Regions from separate parts of the Pseudomonas hormoni genome, predicted to be linked through region 1. Evidence: predicted binding sites of a transcription regulator. Region 1 holds the regulator's gene; each other region holds the start of a gene.

The links. Region 1 encodes sigma-54, which starts transcription at its own class of promoters, with help from an activator protein. Its sites were predicted from a motif close to ANTGGCATNNANNTTGCTNT; they were not measured.
Region 2: KJF94_RS22125 (pilin) is a predicted target of sigma-54. The motif match lies at 2,911-2,930, and genes of this name have one in related genera.
Region 3: flgB (flagellar basal body rod protein FlgB) is a predicted target of sigma-54. The motif match lies at 2,528-2,547, and genes of this name have one in related genera.

The regions. Positions count from the first base shown of each region.
Region 1 is NZ_CP075566.1:253,519-259,584, forward strand. It holds gene rapZ (RNase adapter RapZ) at 1-856, opposite strand, end outside; gene ptsN (PTS IIA-like nitrogen regulatory protein PtsN) at 859-1,323, opposite strand; gene hpf (ribosome hibernation-promoting factor, HPF/YfiA family) at 1,336-1,644, opposite strand; gene KJF94_RS01105 (RNA polymerase factor sigma-54) at 1,719-3,212, opposite strand; gene lptB (LPS export ABC transporter ATP-binding protein) at 3,397-4,122, opposite strand; gene lptA (lipopolysaccharide transport periplasmic protein LptA) at 4,122-4,670, opposite strand; gene lptC (LPS export ABC transporter periplasmic protein LptC) at 4,657-5,229, opposite strand; gene KJF94_RS01125 (KdsC family phosphatase) at 5,237-5,761, opposite strand; gene KJF94_RS01130 (KpsF/GutQ family sugar-phosphate isomerase) at 5,761-6,066, opposite strand, start outside.
Region 2 is NZ_CP075566.1:4,753,437-4,759,502, forward strand. It holds gene KJF94_RS22110 (DUF748 domain-containing protein) at 1-1,264, shown strand, start outside; gene KJF94_RS22115 (DUF2845 domain-containing protein) at 1,264-1,560, shown strand; gene KJF94_RS22120 (BON domain-containing protein) at 1,785-2,138, opposite strand; gene KJF94_RS22125 (pilin) at 2,454-2,864, opposite strand; gene pilB (type IV-A pilus assembly ATPase PilB) at 3,090-4,790, shown strand; gene KJF94_RS22135 (type II secretion system F family protein) at 4,793-6,010, shown strand; gene KJF94_RS22140 (prepilin peptidase) at 6,012-6,066, shown strand, end outside.
Region 3 is NZ_CP075566.1:4,151,902-4,157,967, forward strand. It holds gene flgE (flagellar hook protein FlgE) at 1-861, opposite strand, end outside; gene flgD (flagellar hook assembly protein FlgD) at 893-1,615, opposite strand; gene flgC (flagellar basal body rod protein FlgC) at 1,631-2,074, opposite strand; gene flgB (flagellar basal body rod protein FlgB) at 2,078-2,485, opposite strand; gene cheR (protein-glutamate O-methyltransferase CheR) at 2,847-3,674, opposite strand; gene KJF94_RS19350 (chemotaxis protein CheV) at 3,721-4,653, opposite strand; gene flgA (flagellar basal body P-ring formation chaperone FlgA) at 4,735-5,496, shown strand; gene flgM (flagellar biosynthesis anti-sigma factor FlgM) at 5,661-5,987, shown strand; gene KJF94_RS19365 (flagella synthesis protein FlgN) at 6,036-6,066, shown strand, end outside.

The DNA of each region.
Region 1 (6,066 bases):
AGCTGAGGTCGCGGTGGCGGACCTGGACGTTCTTCAGGGATTTTTGCAGGGCCTGACCCAGACGTTCGGTCAGGTAGACGGAGCGGTGATGCCCGCCTGTGCAGCCAATGGCAATGGTGACATAAGCACGGTTGCTGGCGGCAAAGCGGGGCAGCCATTTGAGCAGGTACGTGGAGATGTCCTGGAACATCTCCTCGACGTCCGGCTGGGCCGCCAGGTACTCGGCAACCGGTAGATCAAGCCCGGACTGATCGCGTAGCTCCGGCTTCCAATAGGGGTTCGGCAGGCAGCGCACGTCGAACACCAGATCGGCGTCCACTGGCATGCCGCGCTTGAATCCAAAAGACTCCACCAGGAACGCAGTGCCGGGTTCGGGCTGGTTCAGCAGGCGCAACTTGATGGTATCGCGCAGCTGATACAGGTTCAGGTTCGTGGTGTTGACCTTGAGATCGGCGAGGTCGGCAATTGGCCCGAGCAGGCTGGTTTCATCGTTGATCGCCTCGGCCAGCGAGCGATTGGCGCTGCTTAGCGGGTGACGACGGCGGGTTTCCGAAAAGCGCTTGAGCAAGGTTTCTTCGTCGGCATCCAGATACAGGACATCGCACTGGATATGCCGGCTGCGGACTTCTGCGAGCAGTTCCGGAAAACGGGTCAGGTGACTCGGCAAGTTGCGTGCGTCGATGGAGACGGCAACCAGCGGCTGCGCGAGCTCAGTATGAATCAACGCACGTTCGGCCAGTTCCGGCAGCAACCCGGCGGGCAGGTTGTCGATGCAGTAATAGCCGTTGTCCTCGAGAACATCGAGTGCGGTACTTTTACCTGAGCCGGAACGGCCACTGACGATGATCAAGCGCATGATTAGTGCCCGTTTTGCTCGTCCAGGACAACCTGATACAAGGCTTCATTGCTCGCGGCGCTACGCAGGCGATCACGGACTTCCTTGCGATCAAGCATGCTTGCGATCTGGCGGAGCAATTCAAGGTGCGCATCGGTAGCCGCTTCCGGGACCAGCAGAACGAACAGCAGGTCAACCGGGGCGCCGTCGATGGCGTCAAAATCGATGGGAGCGTCCAGGTGCATCAAGGCACTGATGGGCGAGGTGCAACCTTTCAGCCGACAGTGGGGGATAGCGATGCCGTTACCAAAACCGGTCGAGCCAAGTTTTTCACGGGCAATCAAAGCCTCGAAGACATCTTGCATCTCCAGAGCCGGCACTTCGCGGGCGATCAGATTGGCAATTTGCTCGAGGGCTTTCTTTTTGCTGCCGCCCGGCACGTTCACGAGGGAACGGCCGGGGGTCAGGATGCTTTCAAGTCGGATCATGGGTTGGGAGTGTTAACGACCGGTCGCGCCCTGGAGGAGGCTTTGGGTCTTTTCCTTATGCTTTTTGAGTTGTTTATCCAGCTTGTCGGTCAGCGCGTCGATCGCCGCGTACATGTCGGTATGTTCCGCGTTTGCGACCACTTCATTGCCGGGAATATGCAGCGTGGCTTCGATTTTCTGCTTCAGCTTCTCGACCGTCATCGTGACTTGCACGTTGGTGATCTTGTCGAAATGCCGCTCTAATCGTTCGAGTTTTTCGCCGATGTAGGTGCGAAGAGGTTCGGTCACTTCCAGTTGGTGTCCACTGATGTTGACTTGCATACAGCTTCTCCTTCGTTGCCAGTGCATAAAGCGGTAGATCAGATGATCTACCACTGGAACGCTGTGGCGTGGCTCTACATCAACCGCTTGCGTTCGCTCGAAGGCGCGATCCCGAGGGATTCGCGGTACTTGGCGACGGTGCGGCGAGCCACCTGAATGCCTTGTGCCTCCAGTAAACCAGCGATCTTGCTGTCACTCAACGGCTTTTTCTGATTTTCCGCAGCAACCAGTTTTTTGATGATCGCGCGGATCGCCGTGGACGAGCATTCGCCGCCTTCGGAGGTGCTGACATGGCTGGAGAAAAAGTATTTCAGCTCATATATGCCCCGAGGGGTATGCATGAATTTTTGCGTGGTCACCCGGGAAATCGTTGATTCGTGCATGCCCACCGCTTCGGCGATGTCATGCAGCACCAACGGTTTCATCGCTTCGTCGCCGTATTCCAGAAAACCGCGTTGATGCTCGACGATCTGGGTGGCAACTTTCATCAGGGTTTCGTTACGGCTTTGCAGGCTCTTGATGAACCAGCGAGCCTCTTGCAACTGATTGCGCATGAAGGTGTTGTCGGCGCTGGTGTCGGCGCGGCGCACGAAACCGGCGTATTGGGCGTTGACCCGCAGCCGCGGTACCGATTCCTGATTCAGTTCTACCAGCCAGCGCTCGTTGTCCTTGCGCACGATCACGTCGGGAACGACGTATTCGGCTTCACTGGACTCGATCTGCGAGCCAGGGCGTGGGTTGAGGCTCTGTACCAGTTCGATGACCTGGCGCAGTTCATCTTCCTTGAGCTTCATGCGGCGCATCAGCTGGCTGTAGTCGCGGCTGCCGAGCAAGTCGATGTAGTCGGTGACCAGGCGCTTGGCCTCGGCCAGCCAGGGTGTCTTGGCGGGCAGCTGGCGCAATTGCAGCAGCAGGCATTCGCCGAGGTTGCGGGCGCCGATGCCCGCCGGTTCGAATTGCTGGATGCGATGCAGGACGGCTTCGATCTCGTCCAGTTCGATGTCGAGTTCCGGATCGAAGGCTTCGAGGATTTCCTCGAGAGTTTCGTCCAGGTAGCCCTGATTGTTGATGCAATCGATCAGGGTCACGGCGATCAGGCGATCGGTGTCGGACATTGGCGCCAGGTTCAGTTGCCATAACAGATGGCTTTGCAGACTTTCACCGGCCGATGTGCGGGTGGTGAAATCCCACTCGTCGTCATCGTTGCTCGGCAGGCTGCTGGCGCTGGTCTGGTAGACGTCTTCCCATGCAGTGTCGACGGGCAGTTCGTTGGGAATGCGCTCGTTCCAGTCGCCCTCATCGAGGTTGTCCACCGTCGGGGCGGTTTCCTGGTAGGAGGGTTCTGAGACGTCGGCGTTGGGTTGCTGTTCGGCTTTGTCGGCCAAGGGGTCGGCGTTATCGAAGTCGTCGCCTTCTTCCTGGCGTTCGAGCATCGGATTGGACTCCAGGGCCTCCTGGATTTCCTGTTGCAGGTCCAGGGTCGACAATTGGAGCAGGCGGATGGCCTGTTGCAGCTGCGGTGTCATCGTCAGCTGCTGGCCCATTCTCAAGACTAGCGATGGTTTCATGGCAGGGGCTAAACACCTTATTCGCCGGCGCACATGCGCCATCCACTACAGGGCGCCGAAGCGCCAAACATAAGCAAATTATATGCCCGAAACTGCAGCGTTTGCCTAGAGCGCTGTAACAATAAAAAAGTATTGATTTTTTATCGAGACAAACGCTCGGACAACCAGCCAGACACCTCAGCGCTTACAGGCGGAACTCATGGCCCAGATAAACTTCTTTCACGAGGTCATTGGCCAGGATCGTGGCAGAGTCACCTTCGGCGATCAGCTGGCCATCGTTGACGATGTAGGCGGTTTCGCAGATATCCAGGGTTTCACGGACGTTGTGATCGGTGATCAGCACGCCAATGCCCTTGGCCTTGAGGTGGTAGATAATCTGCTTGATATCGCCCACCGAAATCGGGTCTACACCGGCGAAGGGTTCGTCGAGGAGGATGAATTTCGGGTTGGTTGCCAGTGCCCGGGCGATTTCCACACGGCGGCGTTCGCCACCGGACAGGCTCATGCCGAGGTTGTCGCGGATGTGGCTGATGTGGAATTCCTGCAGCAGGCTTTCCAGCTCTTTGCGACGATCGGCCTTGTCGAGTTCCTTGCGGGTCTCGAGGATCGCCATGATGTTGTCGGCGACCGAGAGTTTGCGGAAGATCGACGCTTCTTGCGGAAGATAGCCGATACCGGCCTTCGCACGACCGTGCATCGGCTGGTGGCTGACGTCCAGATCGTCGATCAGGACGCGACCCTGATCGGCCTGAACCAGGCCGACGATCATGTAGAAGCAGGTGGTCTTGCCGGCGCCGTTAGGACCAAGCAGGCCGACGATCTGACCGCTGTCGATGGACAGGCTGACGTCGCGCACGACCTGACGGCTCTTGTAGCTCTTGGCCAGATGCTGAGCTTTCAGAGTTGCCATTACGGGGCCTTTTGCTCTTCGGTTTTCTTTTTCGGCTGGATCACCATGTCGATGCGCGGACGCGACTCGGTCACGTTGGTGCCTGTGGCACGGCCGGCGCTGGCGAGCTTTTTGTTGGTGTCGTAGACGATTTTCTCGCCTTGGGTAACGTTGCCGTCCTTGTCGATGACTTTGGCGCGATCGATCAGCACGACGCGGTCTTGCGAGGCGTGGTATTGGATGGTGACTCCGTAGCCCTGAACCGGCTTGGTGTCGCCAGCGGTCTGCAGCTGCTCGAAGTAGGCCAGGTTGCCCACCGAAGTCACCACGTCAATGTCGCCCGCAGCAGTTCGAGTGATGGTCACAGTATTGCCTTTAACGATCATCGAACCCTGGGTAATGATCACGTCACCTTTGTAGGTGGCAATACCATTCTTGTCGTCCAGCTGGGCATCGTCGGCCTGGATGCGGATAGGCTGCTGTTGATCGTTCGGCAGAGCCCAGGCGCTCACGCTTCCCAGTGCTGCGCCCAGACCGAGCAAAATAGGGAGAGTTTTAACGAGCCTCATACTGTCCTCTTACGTTCGATAGCAGGTGTATCCTGCTTTCTTTCAAATACGCTTTCATTCCCTTGCCAGTCGAGACACCACCAGCGCCGTCGATTCTAACGGGTTGATCGGTCTGCGCATATTGCTGTTGCGGGAACACTGTCATGCGGGTGGTGGTAATCAGGGTCTTGCGGTTTTTCTCGTCGAAACGCGTGATGCGCACCGAGTCGATCAGCTCGACCTGGGTGCCATCCGAATTGACTTCGCCGTGTTCGCTCTGGACGTGCCAGGGGAATTGGGTGCCGCGGAACAGGTTCAGGTCCGGGTTGGTCAGCAGCGTCACTTCGGTCGCCTTCAGGTGTTCAACCTTGTCGGACGTCATTTCGTACTGCAGCTTGCCGTCTGGCAGGTACTGCACGCTGTGGGCGTTGAGTGCGTAATAGTCGATCGCGCTTTCATCGACCTTTGCCACCGGCTGGTCGAGGAAGCGTTCCGGGCTGATGTTCCAGTAGCCGACCGCCGCAAAAATCGCTGCGATGCAACTGAACATCAGGATGTTGCGAAATTTCTTGCTCAGCATAGTTGGCTCACAGGTACGCAGCGTTGGCCGCATCGAGGCGGCCCTGGGCGCGCAGGATCAATTCGCAGAATTCGCGGGCGGCACCCTCGCCACCACGGGCCTGGGTGATGCCATGGGCGTGTTCACGCACGAAGCTGGCGGCATTGGCCACCGCCATGCCCAGGCCAACGCGGCGAATCACCGGCAGGTCTGGCAGGTCGTCACCGAGGTAGGCGACTTGCTCATAGCTTAGATTGAGTTGGGCGAGAAGTTCGTCCAGCACCACCAGTTTATCTTCGCGGCCCTGATACAGGTGGGGAATGCCGAGGTTCTTCGCCCGTCGCTCGACCACCGGGGTCTTGCGGCCGCTGATGATAGCGGTCTGTACGCCGGCTGCCATCAACATCTTGATGCCCTGGCCGTCGAGCGTGTTGAAAGTCTTGAATTCGCTGCCGTCTTCAAGGAAGTACAGGCGCCCGTCGGTCAGGACGCCGTCGACGTCGAATACCGCCAGTTTGATCTGTTTGCCGCGTTGCAGCAGGTCCGTGCTCATTACATTACTCCTGCACGCAGCAAGTCGTGCATGTTCAAGGCGCCGACCGGACGGTCTTCGCTGTCGACCACGACCAGCGCGTTGATTTTATGGTCTTCCATGATTTTCAGGGCCTCGGCGGCGAGCATCTCGGCGCGGGCAGTCTTGCCGTGGGCGGTCATGACCTGGTCGATCGTGGCGCTGTGAATGTCGATGCTGCGATCCAGGGTACGGCGCAAATCGCCGTCGGTGAAGATCCCGGCGAGTTTGCCGTCGGCTTCCAGAATAACGGTCATGCCCAGGCCCTTGCGGGTCATTTCCATCAG
Region 2 (6,066 bases), 2.0 Mb from region 1:
GCCGCCTGACTCCGGTGCCAAAACGGCCGCCGCCAAACCGGCCGCCAGCAAGGACAAACCGCTGGGCATCCATATCGGTGGCATTGCCATCAATGACGGCTCGGCCAACTTTGCCGACTTCAGTTTGACCCCGAATTTCGCTACCGCCGTGCAACAACTCAACGGCCAGATCGGCACCATCGACAGCCGTCAGGCGAAACCGGCGACCGTGGATATCAAAGGTAAGGTCGATCGTTATGCACCGGTGACCATCAAGGGTTCGGTCAATCCGTTCGATCCGATGGCCAGCCTCGACATCGCCACCAGTTTCAAACGGGTGGAACTGACCACGCTGACGCCCTACTCCGGCAAGTTCGCCGGCTACCGAATCCGCAAGGGCCGGCTCAATCTCGACTTGCATTACCTGATCACCAAAGGTCAGCTCAAGGCTGAAAACAAAGTGGTGGTCGAGCAGTTGCAGCTCGGTGAAAAGGTCGACAGCCCGGACGCAGTCAGCCTGCCGTTGAAACTGGCGATTGCCCTGCTCAAGGACGTCGACGGCAAGATCTCCATCGAACTGCCGGTCACCGGCGACCTCAACAATCCACAGTTCAGCGTTATGCCGATTGTCTGGCAGACCCTGCGCAACCTGATCGTCAAGGCCGCCGCTGCGCCGTTCAAAATGATCGGCGGACTGGTCAGTGGCGGTGGTTCGGAAGACCTGGGCACCGTGTCGTTCGCGCCGGGCTCAAGCGACCTGAGCAAGGAGGCCGAGGGTTCCTTGGTCAAGCTGTCCCAGGCCCTCAAGGAACGCCCGGCCCTGCGCCTGGAAATCGAAGGCACCGCTGCCGCCAAGAGCGATGGCCCGCTGATCGCCGAGCAACGCCTGGAACGGGAATACCAGTACAACTACTACAAAATGCTCCAGCGGCGCGGCGACAAGGTGCCGGCGCAAGCCTCGTTGCTGCAAGTACCGGACGGCGAGAAAGACCCGCTGCTGGAAGGCATCTACCGCACTCGCCTGAAAACCCAGCCGCCCGCCGAATGGAAGGATCTGGGCAAGGAAGAACGCACCGTGAAAATGCGCGCGGACGTGATCAAGTTCTGGAGTACCAGCGACGTGCTGTTGCGCCAACTCGGCCAGGATCGCGCCAGCAGCATCAAGGATTATCTGGTCGACAAGGGTCAGTTGGCCGATGAGCGCGTATATTTCATCGACGCCAGCCTCGGCGAACCGGAAAGTGACGGTAAGGTGGTGACACCACTGCATCTGGACGCCGAATGATGATCAGACAATTGCTGTTCGGCCTGGCGCTGGCACTGGCGGCCAGTCAGGCTTCGGCCGCCGATACCCTGCGCTGCGGCAGTCAGTTGGTCAGCGTCGGGGACAGGTCCAGCGAGGTGCTGCAGAAGTGCGGTGAACCGGTCAGCCGCGATCTGTTGGGCTACAAGCGCAGTGCCAATCGGCGGGAAGAATTCCAGGTCGAGGAATGGACCTACGGGCCTAGCGGCGGGATGTATCAGTACCTGCGGTTTGAAGGGAATCGGTTGAAGCAGATCACCAGCAAGCGCGGTAATTGAACCCAATACAAAACCAAAAGTGTGGGAGCGAGACCGGCAAGCCGGTCTCGCTCCCACACTTTTTGATTTTGCGGTGCCCACAATAGAACAGGCCCCAAACACGAATGTCCGGGGCCTGTAATGGCCACATCCTTGTGGCCGTCGCATGAACTCTCAAGTGGCGGCAGACGTATGACTCGGCTCGTCTACCGCGTCTTCTCCCGGTCCAGGCGAGAAGTCTTGCCTTACTCGGCTTTCAGGCCGTCAGCGGAGACCGCTTTGACGCCTTTGATTTTCTTGGTGATGGCCACAGCAGTGGCTTTCTGAGCGTCAGTCACCGCGACGGTAGACGACAGGGATACAACACCTTTGTTGGTTTCGACTTTGATGTCGGTACCAGGAATGCCTTTTTCGGTAACCAGGTCACTTTTGACTTTGGTGGTGATCCAGGTATCGGAGGTAGCTTCCTTGGCCTTGGTCACTTCTCCGGCAGCCAGGGTCATTGGCGCTTGGGTGACTTGGGTCTGTGCAAATGCAGCGTTGGCCATGGTCAGGGTCAGAGCGGTAGCAGCAGCGGCAGCGATAGCGAACTTCTTCATACGAGTAACTCCTGTTTTTCTAGAAAGTCTGCTGCGTGTCTTGTCAGCAGGGTTACCAGAGATATTGCGAACGCTGTGCCAACTTTTAGGTGGATGATAAATCCTTATAAATCAGTATGTTATGGAAAAGGCTAATTTTCGGAATCATGCAAAATGCATGACTTCGGAATTATGTACATGCAAGTTGCGGGTTTTAGCACAGGCCTAAGGCCATGAATTATTGGAAGTTTTCTCAATTACTCCAATTTGCCCCGAACGGCGAACAAAAAAAATGCCCCGCGTCGTGAAACGCGGGGCATGGAACAGACTTGGAATTCAGACGCCAGGGCAACCGTTAGGCGCGTACTCTTTGGGTACGGTCGATTTACAAGTCCAGCCACCGGCCAGCGCCCGCGAAAGCGTTATGGTCTTGCCGGCCACCTGACCGTTTGCATTGAGGATCGTGCAGCCAATACTGCCAACACCAGTAGTGATGGTGCCCGCCACCGCAATCGTGCAATTGCCTGTGGTCGCGCTAACGCCGAGCAGAGCGAGGGTGGGGGTGGTGCCTTGATTCATAATGTCTTCGTAGGGGACCTTCAATGCCGATATTTCAGCAAGACCGGCGGTGACCTTCGCCCGCGACTGATACTTCGAATACTGCGGCAGCGCAACCGACGCCAGAATCCCGATGATCGCCACCACGATCAACAGCTCGATCAGGGTAAAACCTTTTTGAGTATTCATAGACAAGCTCCATGCATGAGTCGAAATCTCATGATCTGAACTAGCCACAGCACAGCCCATGCCAAGCCCTTCGCCCCCAGTTATGGGGGCACGAGGCCAACACCAAGCCCTTTCCTACCCCCAGAATCCGCACTATCTGACACTTTTTGTCACCTGAGCAGCGCTGGTTAGGTTCCTCCGTTTGACTAGGCTATAAGTCATGAACTGTCTGAGTCCGGTATCCCAATGAATGACATCGCCCTTAGCGGTCTGGCCAAGCAATTGGTGCTGGCCGAACTGCTCACTGATAAAAGCGCGCAACAGGCGTATCAGCAGTCCCTTCGCAATCGCATCTCCCTGGTCACGTACCTGGTGCAGAACAAACTGGTGCAAAGCCGCCAGATTGCCGAGATCGCATCGGAACACTTTGGCATAGCCTTGCTGGACCTCAACTGCCTGAACAAGGAGGCCCAGCCCAAGGGACTGGTCAGCGAGAAACTGCTCCGTCAGCACCACGCCCTGCCCCTCTGGCGGCGCGGCAACAAGTTGTTCGTGGGCGTTTCCGACCCGACCAATCATCAAGCCATCAATGACATCCAGTTCAGCACCGGGCTGAATACCGAAGCCATCCTGGTGGAGGACGACAAGCTCAGCGACGCCATCGAGAAATTTTTCGACAGCCACAGTACCGGCCTGGAAGACATGGCCGACGTCGACCTCGATGGCGTCGACATCGATTCGATCGATGGCCACAACCAGGACGCCATCGCCGGGCAAGACGCCGACGACGCGCCGGTGGTGCGCTTTGTCCACAAGATGTTGCTCGACGCGATCAAGAGCGGCTCATCCGACCTGCACTTCGAACCCTACGAGAAAACCTACCGCGTGCGGATGCGCACCGACGGCATGCTGCGTGAAGTCGCCAAGCCACCGATTCAACTGGCCAACCGCATCGCTGCGCGCCTGAAAGTCATGGCCAGCCTCGACATCTCCGAGCGACGCAAACCGCAGGACGGGCGGATCAAGATGCGCCTGTCCAAGAGCAAGTCCATCGACTTCCGGGTCAATACCCTGCCGACCCTGTGGGGCGAGAAAGTGGTGATCCGGATCCTCGACCCGTCCAGCGCCCAAATGGGCATCGACGCCCTTGGCTACGAGTCGGACCAGAAAGATCTGTACATGGCCGCGTTGAAGCAGCCGCAAGGGATGATTCTGGTGACCGGCCCCACCGGTTCGGGCAAGACCGTGTCGCTCTATACCGGGCTGAATATTCTCAACACTGTGGACATCAATATCTCCACCGCCGAAGACCCGGTGGAGATCAACATGGAAGGCATCAACCAGGTCAACGTCAATCCCAAGCAAGGACTGGGTTTTGCCCAGGCACTGCGCTCGTTTTTGCGCCAGGACCCGGACGTGATCATGGTCGGCGAAATTCGCGATCTGGAAACCGCCGAAATTGCTATCAAGGCCGCCCAGACCGGGCACCTGGTGCTATCGACCCTGCACACCAACAGCGCGGCGGAAACCCTGACCCGCCTGCACAACATGGGGATTCAGGGATTCAACATCGCCACTTCGGTCAGCCTGATCATCGCCCAGCGCCTGGCGCGCAAACTGTGCAGCCATTGCAAGAAACCCATCGATATTCCCCGCGAGGCATTGATCAAGGAAGGCTTCCCCGAGGAACGCATTGGCTCGTTCACGATCTATGAACCGGTCGGTTGCGACCAGTGCAATGTTGGCTACAAGGGGCGCGTGGGGATTTATGAAGTGGTGAAGAACACACCAGACCTGCAACGACTGATCATGGCCGAAGGCAATTCGCTGGAAATCGATATCCAGATGCGCAAGGACGGCTTCAACGATCTGCGTACTTCCGGGCTGATCAAGGCCATGCAGGGCATCACCAGCCTTGAAGAAATCAACCGGGTCACCAAGGACTGAACATGGCGGTCAAAGCAGCGAAAATCAGTGTGTACGCCTGGGAAGGCACCGATAAAAAAGGCACGAAAATGACCGGCGAACTCACCGGTCAGAACCCGGCGTTGATCAAGGCGCAATTGCGCAAGCAAGGCATCAACCCCGGTAAGGTGCGCAAGAAATCCGCATCGATTCTCAGCCTCGGCCAACGCATCAAGGCGCATGACATTGCCCTGTTCACCCGGCAGATGGCGACCATGATGAAAGCCGGTGTGCCGCTGTTGCAGTCGTTCGACATCATTGGCGAAGGCTTCGATAACCCGGCCATGCGTAAACTGGTGGACGAAGTGAAACAGGAGGTCGCGGCGGGTAACAGCTTCGCCGCGGCCCTGCGCAAAAAGCCCCAGTATTTCGACGAGCTCTATTGCAACCTGGTGGATGCCGGCGAGCAGGCCGGCGCGCTGGACACCCTGCTGGAGCGCGTCGCGACCTACAAGGAAAAGAGCGAAAGCCTCAAGGCCAAAATCAAGAAAGCCATGACTTATCCGCTGGCCGTGGTGATCGTCGCGATCATCGTCACCGGGATTCTGCTGATCAAGGTGGTGCCGCAGTTCAAGTCGGTGTTTGAAGGTTTTGGTGCCCAACTGCCTGCGTTCACGTTGATGGTCATCAGCCTGTCGCAGTTCCTGCAGGATTGGTGGTGGTTGATGCTTGGCGTGCTGATCCCTGTGATATTCGGTGTGCGCCACGCCTTCAAGAAATCTCAGGGCTTTCGGGACTGGACAGACACCTGGCTGCTGAAACTGCCGCTGGTTGGCGCGTTGATGTACAAATCCGCCGTGGCCCGTTACGCCCGTACACTGTCGACCACCTTCGCCGCCGGCGTCCCGCTTGTGGAGGCGCTGGAGTCAGTGGCGGGCGCGACCGGCAACATCGTGTTCAAGCGTGCGGTGCTGCGCATCAAGCAGGATGTGTCGACGGGGATGCAGCTGAACTTCTCCATGCGCACCTCCGGCGTCTTTCCGAACATGGCGATTCAGATGACGGCCATTGGCGAAGAGTCCGGCGCACTGGACGACATGCTCGACAAGGTCGCCAGTTTCTATGAGGCCGAGGTCGACAACATGGTCGATAACCTCACCAGCCTGATGGAACCGTTCATCATGGTGGTGCTGGGTGTTATCGTCGGCGGCCTGGTGGTTGCGATGTACCTGCCCATCTTCCAACTCGGCAATGCGATCTGACATGCCCTTGAACGAAATCCTGACCGTGTACCCGTTGGCGTTTGTCGTCATTGCAC
Region 3 (6,066 bases), 2.6 Mb from region 1:
TGCCCACACACCGTTGGTCACGGTGCCGGGAATCCAGCCAGTGACCTTCAGGTCAGGGCTGACGATAGGCAATGGAACGGCCGGAGTGGTCACCGAAACCAGATTGCCCGAGGTGTCGAACACCATCGTCGAGGCGACCGGCGGGTTCGCCGGAATCGCGGTAGGACTAGGGTCGGTGCCATTCGGGTTGCGACCATCGATCAGGGTGTAGGTTTTCCAGGTGTTCGCACCAGTCTTGACCATGAATTGATCCATGATGTGCTGGTTACCCTGAGTATCGTAAATCGGGGTGCTGAACTGCTTGGTGAAGGACCCTTGCTTGCTCGGGTCGAACGGGTTGGCAACCTGGTTGATATCCAATTCCGTGGATTTCAGGTTGATCGTCGACGAAACCGTGGTGGTGGTTTTCGGCGCCAGGTTCGACGTGTCAATGCGCAGGTCAGTCAAAACGCCATTGAGGATCTTGCCATTGGCATCCACGCCATAACCCTGCAGACGCGCAGAGCCATCGCTATTGGTGACGTAACCGTCCTTGTCGACCTTGAAGGTACCGGCACGGGTGTAGGACAGCGAGCCATTGTCGTTCAGCACGAAGAAGCCGGATCCGTTGATGCCCATGTCCAGCACGTTGCCGGTGTTGTTGACGTCACCCTGGGTGAACTGCTGGGAAACGTTGGCCAGGCGCACGCCGTTACCGACGACTTTGCTGCCGGAACCCAGCTTGGTGGCCGAGTAAACGTCTTCGAATTCCGCACGGGACGATTTGAAACCGGTGGTCGCGACGTTGGCGATGTTGTTGCCGGTCACGTCCAGTTGTTTGTTGGCTGCATAGAGACCGCTAAGGCCGATATTGAAAGACATATTCCACTCCTTTGTGCCGTGTTAGTCGGCTCTACATACCAATGGTTTGTACTTTGGACAGGGCAATGCTGCCCAGCCCGGCGAGGTTGAGCATCAACTCACCGCCGGTCTGGCTGATGGTCACGCTGTTGACGGTTGCCGGCAGGTACGTCACCAGCGAGGTCGCCTTGCCGTCGTAGGTCGCAGTAGCACCAAAGGTATAGGTACCCGCCTTGGCCACCTCGCCTGCATCGTTCTTGCCATCCCAGATGAAACTGGAAGTACCGGCTTTCTGGCTGCCCAGGTCGATGGTGCGGACAACCTTGCCATCGGCATCAGTGATCTTGACCTTGACCGGGTCCACCGACGCCGGTACGGCAATGGTGCCGTTGAAACTCTTGGAGGTATCGACCACGGCCTTGTCGCCCGGGGCAATGACCGAACGCCCGACCAGCGACGAAGCCTGCAAGGCCTGGGACGAGTTGTAGTTGCTGGCCAGGCCACTCACGGTGGTGTTGAGCGTGGTGATGCCTTCCAGGCTGCTGAACTGCGCCAACTGGGCAACGAACTCGCCGTTGTCCTGTGGCTCCAGCGGGTTCTGGTTCTTCAGCTGTGTCACCAGCAGTTGCATGAACGCGTCTTTGCCCAGGGCCTTTTTGCCGGTGGCGCTGTTCGTCGCGGACGCCAGGCCATCGGCACTGGTGCTGGTCTTGATCGAAGAGTTGGCCAGGATGTCTTTGAGGCTAAGGCCGCTGGTGGTATCGGTAACACTCATCTGAGTCGCCCCTTATCACTGACCGAGGGTCAGGACCTTCTGCATCATGGTTTTGGCGGTGTTCATCATTTCGGCGTTGGTCTGGAACGAACGACTCGCGGAAATCATGTCGGCCATTTCTTCCACCACGTTGACGTTCGGGTAGTAGACGTAGCCCTTGGCATCGGCCGCCGGATGGTTCGGTTCGTAGCGGGCTTCCAGATTGCTCTGGTCTTCCACAACGCCCAGCACTTGCACGCCCTGGCCTGCAGCGTCCTGGTTCTGGAACAGCGAATCGCTGCCGCCGCTCTGGCCACCCTGGAACATGGTGGCGAACACCGGGTGACGGGCGCGGTAGGTCTGGTCGATGCTCGACGAGACGGTTTCGGCGTTGGCGATGTTCGAGGCAACGGTGTTCAAGCGCGTGGTTTGCGCACTCATGCCGCTACCGGCAATGTTGAAAACACTGGCTAGAGACATGACTTACTCTCCACGCAGGGCTGAAATCAACCCTTTGAATTTGCTGTTGAGCAGGGTGAAGCTGGCCTGGAAGTTGACCGCGTTTTCCGCGTAGTTCGACTGTTCCAGCTGAGCGTCCACGGTGTTCTGGTCGATCGACGGTTGCATCGGCGTGCGATACAGCAGCGACTCGTCGCCATTGCCCAGGCCTTCGGCTTCGATATGACGGTTGTTGGTCATGTTCAAGGCAAAGGTGCCGTTCTTGGTTTTCTCGCTCTGCTCGGCGAGCACTTTCGAGAAGTCCAGATCCCGAGCCTTGTAGTTCGGGGTGTCGGCGTTGGCGATGTTGTTGGCCAGGACTTCGGCACGCTGAGCGCGGAAGCCCAGGGCTTGTTCGTGGATACCGAGCGCTTTATCGAAGCTGATGCTCATGTCGGGAAACCTTCGGGTGACCTGATTTTTCGTACGATGAACATAGCAAGCGGCGTGCCAATTCAAAAAACCCCATAAACCGGGGCTTTGCGGGCAGGGGCAAGGCGGCAATGCCAGAAAAGCGGCAACGGGTTTCCGCCGTCTGCCGCTTTTCTGCCGCTTTCTCACGGGCAACACCGATCAACTGTAGGAGCGAGGCTTGCCCGCGAAGGCGGTGTGTCTGACGGCATCATCATTGCCTGACCCACCGCCTTCGCGGGCAAGCCTCGCTCCTACAGGAGTTGCGGCGCTCGTGGGAAATCATCAAGCATAAAAAAACGGGAGCCTCTGAGGACTCCCGTTTTCTGATGCCGCCGATCAATCACTTCGCCTGGTAAATAATCCCCGGGCTGCACTGGACCATCTGGTAATGGTCCGGCAAACCGTTCAGCGCTTCGGACGCGCCGAGGAACAGATAACCGCCCGGCTTCAGCGTGCTGTGGATGCGCAACAGAATGTCCTTCTTCACCTCGGCGGAGAAGTAGATCAGTACGTTGCGGCAGAACACGATGTCGAACTTGCCGAGACTCGCGTAGCTGTCCAGCAGGTTGAACGAGCGAAACTCCACCCGGCTCTTGATCGGCGCCTTGATCGCCCAGCGTCCCGGCCCTTTCGGGTCGAAGTAACGCTGCAGGCGCTCGGGCGACAGACCGCGACCGATGGCCAGGCTGTCGTACTCGCCGGTCTTGCAGTTGGTCAGCATGGTGCCGGACAAATCAGTGGCGACGATCTGCACGCCCATCTTCAACTGGCCCATGTTGACCCGCTCGAACTCGTCGATGGACATCGACAGCGAATACGGTTCCTGCCCCGACGAGCACGCCGCCGACCAGATCCGCAGACGCTGGCCGGGAGCTGCCTTGATTGCTTCGGGCAGTACCTTGTTCTTCAAGACTTCAAACGGATAGGTGTCACGAAACCACAGGGTTTCGTTGGTCGTCATGGCATCGACCACCATCTCGCGCAAACCGCTGCGAGGCTGGGTCTGAATGCGCTGGACCAGCTCACCCAGGGACTTGATGCCTTGCTGTTCCATCAGTTTGTTGAGACGGCTCGAGACCAGGTACTGCTTGTTTTCACCGAGCAAAATGCCACAGGCTTTTTCCAGGAAGACCCGGAACTGTTCGAAATCCAAATTACCCGTAGACAAAGATGCCGCCTCTTAAATCGTATTAACCACCAAGGGCAGAAGGCCCCTAGCTGATGTCTGCTGCTTTGATCCGGTCAACTACCCGGGATGCCAGGTCATCAGGACGGAACTTGGCCAGGAAGTCATCGGCACCGACTTTCTTGACCATCGCCTGATTGAACACACCCGACAACGAAGTATGCAGGATGATATGAAGCTTTTGCATGCGAGGGTCGTTGCGGATCTCGGCCGTCAGGGTGTACCCGTCCATCTCCGGCATCTCGATGTCGGAAATCATCATCAGGAACTCTTCTTCCGGCTTCTTGCCCTCGTCGACCAGCTTGCGCAGGTAATCCAGCGCTTGCCGTCCGTCGTTCAACGCCACCACTTCGACACCGACCGTCTGCAGGCAACGCGTGACCTGCTTGCGCGCCACCGACGAGTCATCGACCGTCAGCACCCGCAGCGACAGCGCCTTGTGCTGGGTCTCGACATCGACCACACCGACGGAAATCGCTTCCGGTGTCGGCGCCACTTCTGCCAGGACCTTCTCGACGTCGATGATTTCGACTAACTGATTGTCGACCCGAGTCACAGCCGTCAGGTAATGATCGCGTCCGGTGCCCTTGGGAGGCGGATGAATCTCCTCCCAGTTCATGTTGACGATGCGTTCCACCGAGCGCACCAGGAAACCCTGGGTCTTGGTGTTGTATTCCGTGATGATCACGAAGGGATTGCTTTGATCTTTCAGCGCCCCGGAACCGGTCGCCATTGCCAGATCAAGGATCGGAATGGTCGCCCCCCGGATATTTGCCACACCGCACACGACAGGACTGGACTTGGGCATCAAGGTCAGCTTGGGGCATTGCAGCACCTCGCGAACCTTGAACACGTTGATCCCGTACAGCTGCTGGCCGTCGAGACGGAACAACAACAGCTCCAGGCGATTCTGCCCTACCAGTTGCGTGCGCTGGTTTACCGAATCCATTACACCAGCCATGCCCAGACTCCTACACCAACGCTAAGTGTGTTGCGACGCACATTCATCACTAAACGGCACGGCGCTTGCTTTTTAACTCTTATGAACACAGAACCGACATTTTTCCGACGCCTGACATCACCCTTCCGCAGACTGCTCTGGGCGATGTCGGCCGTTTGCCTGTTCAACGCTGGCAGCCCTGCCCTTGCTGACGCGGTTACCTTGCCTGACATGCTTATCGGCGTCACCCAGGGCTTTCTTGAATTCACCGTAGAAGACTATCTGGCGACCAGTCAAACGGAAGGTCGCTACGAAATCCAGGTCAACCAGCTCGATCCGCGACTGCGCATGCCCATGTGCGACAAGGAATTGACAGCCAGCCTCGAGAGCCCGGCCAAGCCATTGGGCCGGGTCACGGTCAAGGTTCGCTGCGAGGGAACCTCCCCCTGGACGGTGTTCGTACCCGCTCAAGTCCGCCTGTTTCGCGACGTCGTGACCACCACCCGCCCCCTGCGCCGCGCCGACATTGTCGAGCCCGCTGACGTGCTCCTGCGCGAACGTGATATCAGCCTGATCAACCAGGGTTACCTGACGACCCTCGAACAGGCGATCGGCCAGCGACTTACCCGACCAATGGTCGCCGATCAGGTGATTACCCTCGTTCACCTCGAACAGGCGGAAGTCATTCGCAAGGGTGATCAGGTGGTCATTACCGCCCACAGTGGTACGCTCAGCGTGCGAATGCCCGGCGAAGCGCTGTCCAACGGCGGTATGAGCGAGCAGATTCGCGTGAAAAACCTCAACTCCAAGCGGGTCATCAAGGCGCAAGTCACTGCGCCGGGCCAGGTGGAAGTGTCTATGTAGGCACCCTTTCCTGAAGAAGTGGCGTTGCCCGAGGCTGTTCCCTAAACTGTGCCGCATGCAGAAGAAGTGCTGGCGCATGCAGGCTCATTGATAAATGGGTCTAAAGTTTTCACAGGGAGAGCCGAAAACATGGCAAGCGTCCAAATACTCAGAGGTTTTTTACCATGGTCATCGATTTCAGCCGTTTGAACAGCTCCTCGTCACTTACGGGCAGTACACGTACCAGCGTTGCCAAGGAAACTGCCGAAGCCGGCAAATCCGCGCCGCTGAATACCCCGGCCGAACAGGCCAGTACCGTCAAAAGCGGGGAATCGGTACACCTCAGCAATGAGGCTCAACAGTTGCAACAGGTCACTGACAAGCTGCGCGATCAGCCTGCCGTCGACAAAGCCCGCGTGGCCGAGTTGAAAGCAGCGATTGCCGATGGCAGCTACAAAGTCGACAGCAACCGTGTAGCCAGCAAACTGCTCAACTTCGAAGCCCAGCGCTAGGCCACGGCCCGCGCCAGGCTTTTGGACGCTTAAAACCCAAGGCCAGCCATGCACGACACTAACTTACTGCAACTGATCA